4 regions of the Actimicrobium antarcticum genome follow, and region 3 is predicted to be linked to each of the others. Evidence: predicted binding sites of a transcription regulator. Region 3 holds the regulator's gene; each other region holds the start of a gene.

Region 1 (3,174 bases), on a different contig from region 3:
TTTTGTACAGAGTGGCTCGACCGAGCAGGAGGACGCCGAACGGAACGGTTTGATTTCGCTTGGCAGTTTGTTTACCGAGCCGGTATGGCTGTTTTATCGGGATACCCATGACATTAGCGAGCTCAATCAACTGAAGGGATTGCACATCAATGTCGGGCCTGCGGGTACCGGGGTGCCGCAACTGTTCAAGAAGTTGTTGTCGGTCAACGGCGTTGCACCGGACGAACTGCAACTGGGTGCGCTGGAAAATACGCCAGCGACGGTCGCGTTACTGGCAGGGACGATCGACGGTATGGTGTTCAGTTCCGCACCGGATGAACTGCTGATCCAAATGCTGTTGCAGACACCGGGCATCAAACTATTTGATTTCACGCAAGCGGAGGCTTATACCCGACGATTTCCGTTCCTGTCGCACGTGGTGCTTCCGCGTGGCATTGTCGATCTGGGACGTGACTTGCCTGCACGTGACTACCAGTTGATTGCGCCAACGGCAACGTTGGTGGCGCGCGAAGGCATTCATCCTGCGCTGGTGGATTTGTTCGTCCAGTCAGCGACACGGATCCACGGCCGCGCCGGATGGTTTCAACGACAGGGCGAATTCCCGACCGCGAGCTATACCGAAGTGCCGGTAGCGCCGGCCGCCGCAAAGTATTACAAGACCGGCCCGTCATTTTTGCAGCATTATTTTCCGTTCTGGCTGTCCAATTTCATGGAGCGCATGTGGGTCGTGGTGGTGGCTGTGGGCGCCTTGTTTATTCCCTTGTCACGCATCGTTCCTCCGCTGTATGTCTGGAAAGTCCGGTCACGTGTCTATCGCTGGTATGGGCAATTGCGTTCGGTCGAGCAGGCAATCGAAGACGTGCCCAACAACAAGCGCAAGGAAGTCTACGCCCTCCAGCTTGGCCATCTCAATGGGATCGAAGAAAAAGTGAACCAGATTTCCATTCCGCTTTCGTTTGCAGAAGAGCTGTATGGATTGCGCAGTCACATCAATTTCGTGCGCAATCGCATTATCGGATTGCAGGGCGTGATTGACATTGAAAATGGTCCGGCGACGGATTGACTATGCTCCGATCCAAGGAAGGCCGGCTTTGCACCAGCCATTTACGGTCTTGCGGTGTCCATCCGTATCGCGGTCGCCTTCAAAGCCTTCGAGGATATCGAAGCAGTGAGCATAGCCGGCCTCTGTTGCCAACTTGGCAGCATGTCGTGACCGAACGCCGGATCTGCACAGGAACAGGATCGGCGTGTTTTTGTCCGCGTTCGTACCGAGCTGTTCCAGAAAATCGGGATTCGGGCTTGCTCCCGGATACAAACTCCATTGGACGGATAAATGCTGTTGCTCGGGAATAATGACTTTGCCGACCCAGTCTCGCTCCGCATTGGTTCTGACATCGACCAGGCGGGCATCCGGATTCAGGCGCAAGACGCTATTGGCTTCTTCAGGTGTCAGCGCGCCCGCATAGGGCAATTGTCCGGCCGCCGCGCGGTCCCGGCCCAGGCTGAGAAGTTCTTGGTAGGTGCTCATGCGGTTTCCCCTTCAAACAAAGTGATCGATCTGGATTGAAAATGATTCATCGTGGTGCAAAAAAGATGGTGGATAAAAAATCGCACCAAAATAAGGAGTTAGGCTGAAATTGGCACCATAACGGCATCTTGAATTTTTCATGAAATGTTTCAAAAATCCGGTTTTTGCCCCTCGTTCCCGGTAATCGAGGAGGTTTGAACGGCATTCATTCGCTGGAATTCCCGCAGTTCATGGCATGGAATCTGCTATGCTTTCACGCTGAGCTTTGGACGTCCTCTTTTTGCCGTGAATTACTTTTGTATGCATCATTCGGCGCACGACCATTTCGCAAATTCGTAGTATCCCAATTAATCACAGGAGATTCTCATGGCAATGACGGCCGCAGAAGTATTGAAAATGGCGAAAGATAACGAAGTCAAATTCGTTGATTTCCGTTTTGCCGACACCCGTGGCAAGGAACAGCATGTCACAGTGCCCGTTTCACATTTTGACATGGATAAATTCGAATCCGGTCACGCATTCGACGGTTCTTCCATCGCTGGGTGGAAAGGTATTGAATCGTCCGACATGATTCTGATGCCGGATCCAAACACCGCAAACATCGATCCTTTCATGGAAGAAACGACGATGTTCATGCAGTGCGACGTCATCGAGCCATCCGATGGAAAAGGTTACGACCGTGATCCACGCTCGATCGCCAAGCGCGCCGAAGCGTATCTGAAATCATCCGGCCTGGGCGATACCGCCTACTTTGGCCCGGAACCAGAATTTTTCATTTTTGACAGCGTCCGCTGGAAAGTCGGCATGGATGGCTGCTTCGTCAAGATCGAGTCCGAAGAAGCGTCATGGTCAACCGGCGACAAGATCGAAGGCGGCAACACCGGTCATCGTCCAGCGGTCAAGGGCGGTTACTTCCCGGTTCCTCCTGTCGACAGCATGCAGGACATGCGTTCGGAAATGTCCCTGATCCTCGAAGGCATGGGCATTCCTGTTGAAGTGCATCACCACGAAGTGGCTGGTGCTGGACAAAACGAACTCGGTACCCGTTTCTCGACACTGGTCGAGCGCGCAGACTGGACCCAGAATTTGAAGTATGTGGTCTGGAACGTCGCACATACCTACGGCAAAACGGCAACCTTCATGCCGAAGCCTATCGTTGGCGACAACGGTTCCGGCATGCACGTACATCAATCGATCTGGAAAGATGGCAAGAACCTGTTCGCTGGCGACGGTTATGCCGGTCTGTCCGAATTCGCGCTGTACTACATCGGCGGCATCATCAAGCACGCGCGCGCGCTCAACGCCATCACCAATCCGGGTACCAACTCGTACAAGCGTCTGGTCCCTGGCTACGAAGCACCGGTCAAGCTGGCATATTCAGCGCGTAACCGTTCTGCCTCGATCCGTATTCCGCACGTACCGAATCCAAAAGGGCGTCGCATCGAGACACGTTTTCCGGATCCTCTGGCCAATCCGTACCTGTGCTTTTCTGCACTGATGATGGCTGGCCTCGATGGCGTGCAAAACAAGATCCATCCAGGCGAAGCTGCTTCCAAAGACTTGTACCATTTGCCGCCAGAAGAAGACGCACTGATTCCAACCGTCTGTTCGTCACTCGAGCAAGCACTGGAATACCTCGACAAGGA
Region 2 (3,174 bases), on a different contig from region 3:
CCCATTCCGGCCACCACATCGATGATCAGCTGGGTGTGCTTCCAGTACTCGAACTGGTCATGCCCCATGTAGAACGGTGTCTGGTCCAGATTACCGAGATAGACATCGTTATCGCTGATCGGAAACTCGCCCTGCGCATACAGCAAGGGCGAACTGCCATCGCAACATCCGCCTGACTGAAAGAACATGACCGGTCCGTATTTTGCGCGCAGCGTCGCCAGTAATTCCAGCGCACTGTCGGTCGCGATGACCCGATCGACTCTGTTGCCTGTCATGATTTCCTCGCTATGAAAAAACCGCCCGGGCTGATGCTGTCAGGCCGGGCGGTGATGGTGTCGCACTATCGATCATGCTGCAGACAATCCGCGTCCTGATAGCAGGACGCAACTGTCTGGAGCGGACTCATGCCGAATGCTGAATCAGAAGAATCCCAGCGCGTTCGGGCTGTAGCTGACCAGCAGGTTTTTGGTTTGCTGATAATGATCGAGCATCATCTTGTGGTTTTCGCGGCCGATACCGGACTGCTTGTAACCACCGAACGCGGCATGGGCCGGATACAGGTGATAACAGTTGGTCCAGACCCGACCGGCCTGAATCCCACGACCGACGCGGAAGGCGCGTGAACCGTCACGCGTCCACAAGCCGGAACCGAGACCGTACAAGGTGTCATTGGCGATTTCCAGCGCCTCTTCTTCGTCCTTGAAGGTGGTCACCGACACGACCGGCCCGAAGATCTCTTCCTGGAAAACACGCATCTTGTTATTCCCCTGGAACACGGTTGGCTGAACGTAGTAACCGCCCGCCAGATCGCCTTCAAAGTTCTGACGCTCGCCACCGATGAGGCACTTGGCGCCTTCCTGCTTGCCGATATCGAGGTACGACAGGATTTTTTCGAGTTGCTCATGCGACGCTTGCGCACCGATCATGGTCGACATTTCCAGCGGATTGCCCTGCTTGATGGCGGCAACGCGCTTGAGCGCACGCTCCATGAAACGGTCGTAAATCGATTCCTGGATCAGCACGCGCGACGGGCAGGTGCAGACTTCACCCTGGTTCAGCGCAAACATCGAGAAGCCTTCAAGGCACTTGTCAAAGAAGGCGTCATCGTGGTCCATCACGTCGGCAAAGAAGATGTTCGGCGATTTGCCGCCCAGCTCCAGCGTCACCGGGATCAGGTTCTGTGCGGCGTATTGCATGATCAAGCGACCGGTGCCGGTTTCGCCGGTGAAGGCGATCTTGGCGATACGCTTGTTCGATGCCAGTGGCTTGCCGCATTCCAGACCAAAACCGTTGACGATGTTCAGTACGCCTGGTGGCAGCAAGTCTTTGATCAGGTCCATCATGACCATGATCGATGCAGGTGTTTGCTCTGCCGGCTTCAACACCACGCAGTTGCCGGCCGCCAGTGCCGGCGCCAGTTTCCACACCGCCATCAGGATCGGGAAATTCCACGGAATGATCTGGCCAACCACGCCGAGTGGCTCATGGTAGTGATAGGCATAGGTCTCAGCATCGATCTGCGACACGCTGCCTTCCTGGGCGCGGATGCAACCGGCAAAGTAACGGAAATGATCGATCGCCAGCGGGATATCCGCCAGCGTCGTTTCGCGGATCGGCTTGCCGTTGTCGATGGTTTCGGCCAGTGCCAGAATGCCCAGATTGGCTTCCATGCGATCGGCAATCTTGTTCAGGATATTGGAACGATCGGCCAGCGACGTCTTGCCCCAGGAGGCCTTGGCGGCGTGCGCTGCATCGAGTGCGAGTTCGATGTCTTCCGCAGTCGACCGTGCCACTTCGCAAAAGACCTTGCCCATGATCGGGCTGACGTTTTCAAAATACTCGCCCTTGACAGGGGGTACGAATTTGCCACCGATGAAGTTGTCGTAGCGCGCTGCGAACGGGTTCTTTACACCGAGCTTGCTGAAATCTGCCATGTTCATGTTGTCGTGCTCCTGGTTGTTGTGGTGTCTCTGGTTTGCTGTCCGGGTGCTTGTTGCACGAACGATATTTAGCAATCAACGTGCCATGCCGGTGGTGGCGGTGTTTGGCGGGCTGACGACGTCCTCGTGGCGGGACGCTGTTTTTTTTTCGAACAGGTCTGCCGGGGGACTGTTCCAAATTGAATCAGTCAGCGTGGAACAGTTACAGCGCCGAATCCGTTGCCAGTGTGTAGGTTGGGCTTTGCAGCCAGCCCTCGCAAGGTGGGCGTCGAACAGCAAACACAGTGACGGTGACGTTGCCGAATCGTAGGTTGGGCTGCGAAGCCCAACATGCGTCAAGCTTCCTGCGCAGTGAGTTTTGCGGTAGCTAAAACGGTTGCTGCTCCGTCGCGACCAAGCCGGGTGCGGCCCGGCAGCCGGTCACTTCTTTTTGCTTCGCCAAAAAGCAGTAACCAAGAAAAAGGCGACCGCAAGACCGCTGCCCTGCGGGTTCCCAAATACCGTGCCCGGTCAGGGGGAGGGCCGCAAACTCGCTACGCTCAGACAGTGCGGCCCTCTTGTCCCCTGCCCGGGCACGGTATTTGGCAGCGGCCTTTTATGCGGAATTCAACGTCAACACCAAGCCCAGCCTTGATGATTGATTGATGGCCAGGCTCGCTTTGCGCGAGAAAGATGGCTTGTAAAAGCCTTGTAGATTTTGAGTTTGGCGTTGGTTTTGATACTGAATTTGAAACTGGCTTTGACGTTGGTTTGGAAGTCGATGTCGATCACGACGAAGAAGTTTTCTCGCGCAAAGCGAGCACGACCATCTCGCAGGTTCCAAGGCTGGGCTTGGTGTTGACGTTGAATTCCGCATAAAAAGGCCGCTGCCAAAAACCGGGTACGGCAAGAGGATCAGAGGCCCGCACTGTCTGAGCGCAGCGAGTTTGCGGGCCTCCCTCTTGCCGTACCCGGTTTTTGGGAACCCGCAGGGCAGCGGTCTTGCGGTCGCCTTTTTCTTGGTTACTGCTTTTTGGCGAAGCAAAAAGAAGTGACCGGCTGCCGGGCCGCTCCCGGCTTGGCTCCACGGAGCAAAAACCGTATTAGCTACCGCAGAACTCACCGCGCAGGGAGCTTGACGCATGTTGGGCTTGGCAGCCCAACCTACGATTTTGGATGCTTGGCACAACGATTGCTGACGGCGATGCGTGATGAGCTCAACTACGCACGCCAGAAACATCGGTGATAACCTCCC
Region 3 (3,174 bases):
TACGACGATGTCAAGCAAATCAATACCTTCACTGGCGCAGTGATTGTCACGCGCGGGACATTGCTGATGAAAGCCGCACGCGTCGTCGTCACCCAGGACGCTGCCGGTTACCAGTTCGCCACGCTGTACGCTGCGCCCGGCAGCCTGGCCAGTTTCCGCCAAAAACGCGATGGCGGACCCGACCTGTGGATCGAAGGTGAAGCCGAACGGATCGAATACGATGGCAAGACCGAGCTGGTCAAACTTTTTTCAAAGGCAAAGATGCGTCGACTCGACGGCACCAAGCCGACCGATGAAGTCGAAGGCGAATTCATTTCGTATGACAGCCGCAGCGAATTTTTTTCGGTCAACAACACTGCGACTGGCCCCGACAGCAAGGCCGGCGCGGGTCGCATCAAGGCCGTGATCCAGCCACGTACGCCGGGTGCCGCCAAATGACGGCCGAGATGACTGCCAGCAAACTGATCGTCAGCGGTCTGAAGAAAAGTTACGGCGTACGGCAGGTCGTCAGCGATGTCGCGCTGGAGGTAGGCAGCGGCGAAGTGGTCGGCCTGCTCGGCCCGAATGGTGCCGGCAAGACCACCTCCTTTTACATGATCGTTGGCCTGGTCCCATCGGACGCTGGCGAGATCCGGCTGGACGGCGTCGACATTTCGCGCCTGCCCATCCACCAGCGGGCGATGCTGGGTCTGTCGTACCTGCCGCAGGAAGCGTCGGTGTTTCGCAAGCTGAGCGTCGAGGACAATATTCGCGCGGTACTCGAATTACAGCGCGAGGCAGGCAAACCACTGAGCCGGCAAGTCATCGATCAGCGCCTTGACACCTTGCTGCAGGATCTGCAAATCGACAAGCTGCGTGACAACCAGGCTCTGTCCCTGTCCGGCGGTGAACGACGTCGCGTCGAAATTGCGCGTGCGCTGGCGACCAATCCGCGCTTCGTGCTGCTGGACGAACCGTTCGCCGGCGTCGACCCGATTGCCGTGATCGAAATCCAGCGCATCGTGCGGTTCCTGAAAGAACGCGGCATCGGCGTCCTGATCACCGACCACAACGTGCGCGAAACGCTGGGCATCTGTGACCGCGCCTACATCATCAACCAGGGTGCTGTCCTGGCCAGCGGACGCCCGGATGACATCATCGCCAACGAGTCGGTACGCCGGGTGTATCTCGGCGAACACTTCCGGATGTAGGCCCGGACCACGATGAAACAATCCCTCCAGCTCCGCACCTCACAGCATCTTGCGCTGACACCGCAACTGCAACAATCGATACGGCTATTGCAGTTATCCACGCTGGAACTGCATCAGGAACTGGAGCAGATGCTGACCGACAATCCGCTACTGGAACGGCTCGACGATCCGCTGGATCATTCGGTACGCCTGCTCGCCGATGGTGCCATCGGCGCCGACGGCATTCGCCAGCAAGGTGCCAGCGAGGATGCCAATGCCGCCCCTCCCAGCAGCGACGGCGAAGCGCCTGCCGAGGTCAGCAACGAGGCACCGGAAGGCGCCGCCAGCAGCGAATCGGACTGGACCTTCGACGACGTTGCGCGCACCTCCAAAGCGCCGGAAGACGACGATGCGCGACCCCAGCTGGAAGCCCATGAACTGACGCTGCGCGATCATTTGCTGGAGCAGATGCGGGTCACCGTACGCAATCCGCGCGACCGGGCACTGGTCGAACTGATGATCGATGCACTCAACGACAACGGCTATCTGGAAGACACGCTGGAGGCGATCCACGAGCGCTTGCCGGCCGAACTGGCGATCGACGCCGACGAGCTGACGATCGCCCTGAAACTGCTGCAGAGCTTCGATCCTGCCGGCGTCGGCGCACGCAATGCCGCCGAATGCCTGGCACTGCAGATCCGGCGTTTTCCCGGCATTGCCATGGTGACCCGGCGCATGGCGCTGGACATCGTCGAACACTATCTGACGCTGTTTGCGCAGCGTGATTTCAGCAAGCTCAAGAAGGCGCTGGACTGTGACGATGAAGACCTGCGCGAAGCACAATGCGTGATCCGGCAATGCAATCCGCACCCCGGCGCGATCTTTGGCAGCGGCACCTCGGACTACGTGGTGCCGGATGTCATCGTCAAGCATACCCGCGCCGGCTGGCAGGTCATGCTCAACCACGACGTGATGCCGCGCCTGCGCGTCAACGCCCTGTACGCGAACATCCTGAAGCAGAATAAAGGCGATGGTTCACTGACATCGCAGCTGCAGGAAGCGAAGTGGCTGATCAAGAATATGCGTCAGCGTTTCGATACGATCCTGCGCGTGGCACAGGCAATTGTTGAACGCCAAAGGAACTTTTTCTCGCATGGTGCGGTCGCCATGCGCCCTCTTGTCTTGCGCGAAATTGCTGATACACTGGGTTTACACGAGAGCACCATCTCCCGTGTGACAACCCAGAAATACATGCTGACCCCGCATGGCATGTTCGAGTTAAAGTACTTTTTTGGCAGCCATGTCGCCACTGAAGCCGGGGGCGAAGCGTCCTCAACGGCGATACGGGCACTCATCAAACAATTGATAGGAGCTGAAGACCCGAAGATTCCATTTTCTGACAGCAAAATCGCAGACATGCTGGGAGAACAGGGTATGGTGGTGGCACGACGCACCGTCGCAAAATATCGAGAAGCCCTGAAAATCCCATCCGTCAACCTGCGCAAGGCACTGTAATTTTCTTCCAAGTTTTTCCGTAGTTTCATTTGTCATGTTTTACCTGTCGTTGTGTTCGACAGTGCCCATCCGGGTACAAAACGAACCTCCAGCGGCACTATTCAAAGGAGCGCCGTATGAATCTCACAATCAGTGGACATCATCTCGAAGTGACCCCTGCCATCCGTGAATATGTGCAAAGCAAGTTGGAACGCATCAAACGTCATTTCGATCACGTCATTGATATCGCTGTCATCCTGACTGTAGATAAACTCCCCGAAAAAGAAAAACGGCAACGAGCAGAAATCAACCTGCACGTGCGCGGCAAGGACCTGCATGCAGAAAGCATTGCCGAGGACCTGTACGCCGCCATTGATGCGCTGATCGACAAGCTCGATCGCCAGGTCATCAAGTACAAAACCAAACTGCAGGACCATCAGCACGACGCCATCAAACACATCCCTGAACCGGTTGTCGAGATATCCTCCTCCTGACTGATCTGCTGCCGGAC
Region 4 (3,174 bases), on a different contig from region 3:
GATCGCAAAGCCGATCAGGAGCACGCCCACCAGCAGCCACCAGATGATTTTCAGGGTTGGATAATCAAGCATCATTGTTCTCCTTCAAGCCAGTACGGGTGCGTGGCGCACAACTTCTTGCTGATAGCGGCCAGTGCCAAGACTGCCGGGCCCTTGTCGCGCAAACTTGACCATCAAGAACATCTCGACGATCAACAGCACGGTGTAGAACACGATGAAGCCGGCCAGCGAGCCATACAGGTTGTTGACGCTGAGAGTAGAGACGCTCATGTGGGTCGGCAGCACGCCGTAAATGGTCCACGGCTGGCGACCGTACTCCGCCACGAACCAGCCCAGTTCACAGGAGATCCACGGCGCAGGCAGCATCCACAGCGCCCATCGCAGCAGCCACGGCCGCTGCGAGCAGGTCGACTTGATCGTGCTCAGGAACGCCAGCCCGAACAGCAGCAGCATCGCAAAGCCCAGACCCACCATGATGCGAAATGCCCAGAACATCGGTGTCACGCGCGGCATCGTGTCATTGACGGCACGATCGATCATCGCGGGCGTTGCCTGATTGACGTCGACGACATATTTTTTCAGTAACAGACCAAAACCCAGATCGGCTTTGTGCCTGTCAAATGCCTGCAATGCCACGGTATCGGTGCGATGGGTACGCAAGGTCTCAAGTGCCTTGACCGCCACGATGCCGCGCACGATGCGCTCCCGGTTGTTGGCCTTGATATCGTGGATGCCGGGAATCTGCTTGCTGACCGAGCGGGTCCCGATCAAGCCCATGACCCACGGGACTTCGATTTCCCAGTTGTTTTTTGATTCGGCTTCATTGATGCTGGCCACCAGCGTCAGGCCGGCCGGTGCCGGTTTGGTTTCCCACATCGCTTCGATGGCCGCCATCTTGGTCTGCTGCGCTTCGCCTACCGTGTAGCCGGATTCGTCACCCAGCACGATCACGCTCAGCACCGATGCCAGACCAAACGCTGCCGCCACCCGAAAACTGCGTTTGGCGAACTCGACATTGCGCCCTTTCAACAGGTACCAGCTGGAAATGGACAACACGAACATCGATCCGGTCACATAGCCGGCCGACACGGTATGCACGAACTTTGCCTGCGCCACCGGGTTGAATACGACGGCCCAGAAGTCCACCATTTCCATGCGCATGGTCAGATAGCTGAATTCGGCGCCGACCGGATTCTGCATCCAGCCGTTGGCAATCAGAATCCATAGTGCCGACAGGTTGGTGCCGATTGCCATGAGCATCGTCACCAGCAGATGCTGCGGCCGGCTCAACCGGTTCCAGCCAAAAAAGAACAGGCCGATCATTGTCGATTCCAGGAAAAACGCCATCATTCCCTCGATCGCCAGCGGCGCACCGAAGATGTCGCCGACATAGTGCGAGTAATACGCCCAGTTGGTACCGAACTGGAATTCCAGCGTGATGCCAGTGGTCACGCCCAGCGCAAAGTTAATGCCGAACAGCTTGCCCCAGAAGCGCGTCATGTCTTTCCAGATCACATTGCCGGTCATCACATACACGCTTTCCATGATGACCAGCAACCACACCATGCCCACGGTCAGCGGCACAAATAGAAAGTGGTACATCGCCGTTGCCGCAAATTGCAGCCGTGACAGGTCCACCAGTTGTTCTGAAATCACTTTCCTGCTCCTTGAGTAGATGTTGTTGCAGTGATCCTGTCGGCGATGCGCTCTGCATCGACGGTGACGCTCGCGTCACGCACGAACAGCCACCACAGTGCGGTCAAGACAATGAACTTGATCAGCACGGCGATGATCAGTTGGCGCAGCAGGCGGCGGTCGGCAGGGGTCATGACACCCGATACAGCAGGTTTCGTGCCAAAACATTTCTTAAAAAGAATGCTTTTGAAAACAGGGACTTGGGATTTTTACGAATGACACGCCAACCAGATGGCAGCGCCATTCACTGCCATGCTGACATGCACTGTCACGATGGCAGTCGCATGACATGCCAGCGGACCGGCGCCGCGCGGCCAGCATTTACACAACACACTGTTATTGCCACATGACTGCCCCGAACTGCCACTTAGCTGCCATTTGGCTGAGTGCTGCTGCCACTGGCAGTACGCAAGCTTCCCTGCTCGGACAGCAATAAAAATAAATCATCATTAAATCAATAGCTTGTGCGGATTTAATTTGAATCGCTGGGTTGGTACGCTTATTGCGAAGCGTAAAGATGCCTGGCGCTACAGACCAGCTTTTACAGGAGACATACCCGCATGGCGCTCACCACACCCACCCACGCCCGGATTGAAGGCTTTTTTGACCAGAACACCTGGACTGTCAGCTATCTGGTGCTCGACCCGACCACCGGACACTGCGCGTTGATTGACAGCGTGCTCGACTACGATCCGAAGTCCGGCCACACCACCACCCGCTCGGCCGACAAGCTGATCGCCCGCGTACGCGAGCTCGGTGCCAGCGTGCAGTGGATACTCGAAACCCACGTCCATGCAGACCACCTGTCCGCCGCACCGTATTTGCAGCAGCAACTGGGTGGCAAGATCGGCATCGGCAGCCAGATCACCCAGGTGCAGCAGGTCTTCGGCAAGCTGTTCAATGCCGATGCCGGCATGGCACGTGATGGCAGTCAGTTCGATCACCTGTTTCAGGATGACGAAGCCTTTGCCATCGGCTCGCTGGCCTGCAGCACCATGCATACGCCCGGCCATACGCCGGCCTGCATGACTTATGTCATCCGGGATCAGGACCAGACCATGGCGTTTGTCGGCGACACGCTGTTCATGCCCGACTACGGCAGCGCCCGCTGCGACTTCCCCGGCGGCGATGCCCGTACGCTGTTTCAATCGATCAATAAGGTGCTCAGCCTGCCGGCCGACACCCTGCTGTACATGTGCCATGACTACCTGCCCGGCGGGCGCGATGTGCAATTCGTCAGCAGCGTGGCTGATCAGCGCGCCCATAACATTCATGTGCATAACGGCGTCAGCGAGGCCGAGTTCGTGGCGATGCGCAACAAGCGCGACGCCACGCTGGAGATGCCGACACTGATCCTGCCTTCGGTCCAGGTCAACATGCGTGCGGGTCACTTGCCCGAGCCCGAAGATAACGGCGTGCGTTACTTGAAAATACCGCTCAACGCGGCCTGATTCACCCAATAAAAATTCGGAGACAACA

Evidence for each region. Region 3 encodes sigma-54, which starts transcription at its own class of promoters, with help from an activator protein. Its sites were predicted from a motif close to TGGCANGNAANCTGCTTT; they were not measured.
Region 1: a site for sigma-54 is predicted at 1,760-1,777, ahead of glnA (type I glutamate--ammonia ligase). Genes of this name have one in related genera too.
Region 2: a site for sigma-54 is predicted at 2,009-2,026, ahead of adh (aldehyde dehydrogenase). Genes of this name have one in related genera too.
Region 4: a site for sigma-54 is predicted at 1,840-1,857, ahead of cydP (cytochrome oxidase putative small subunit CydP). Genes of this name have one in related genera too.

The regions. Positions count from the first base shown of each region.
Region 1 covers NZ_BAAAZE010000005.1:15,890-19,063, forward strand. Annotated here, with positions in the region: gene ABD720_RS02985 (TAXI family TRAP transporter solute-binding subunit) at 1-1,063, shown strand, start outside; gene ABD720_RS02990 (rhodanese-like domain-containing protein) at 1,064-1,528, opposite strand; gene glnA (type I glutamate--ammonia ligase) at 1,895-3,174, shown strand, end outside.
Region 2 covers NZ_BAAAZE010000005.1:76,223-79,396, reverse strand. Annotated here, with positions in the region: gene ABD720_RS03260 (DUF779 domain-containing protein) at 1-275, opposite strand, end outside; gene adh (aldehyde dehydrogenase) at 420-1,940, opposite strand; gene ABD720_RS03250 (hypothetical protein) at 2,613-2,798, shown strand.
Region 3 covers NZ_BAAAZE010000014.1:89,491-92,664, forward strand. Annotated here, with positions in the region: gene lptA (lipopolysaccharide transport periplasmic protein LptA) at 1-438, shown strand, start outside; gene lptB (LPS export ABC transporter ATP-binding protein) at 447-1,190, shown strand; gene ABD720_RS17150 (RNA polymerase factor sigma-54) at 1,203-2,684, shown strand; gene hpf (ribosome hibernation-promoting factor, HPF/YfiA family) at 2,801-3,157, shown strand.
Region 4 covers NZ_BAAAZE010000005.1:283,388-286,561, reverse strand. Annotated here, with positions in the region: gene cydB (cytochrome d ubiquinol oxidase subunit II) at 1-72, opposite strand, end outside; gene ABD720_RS04160 (cytochrome ubiquinol oxidase subunit I) at 85-1,656, opposite strand; gene cydP (cytochrome oxidase putative small subunit CydP) at 1,653-1,829, opposite strand; gene ABD720_RS04150 (MBL fold metallo-hydrolase) at 2,256-3,146, shown strand; gene ABD720_RS04145 (bifunctional protein tyrosine phosphatase family protein/NAD(P)/FAD-dependent oxidoreductase) at 3,174-3,174, shown strand, end outside.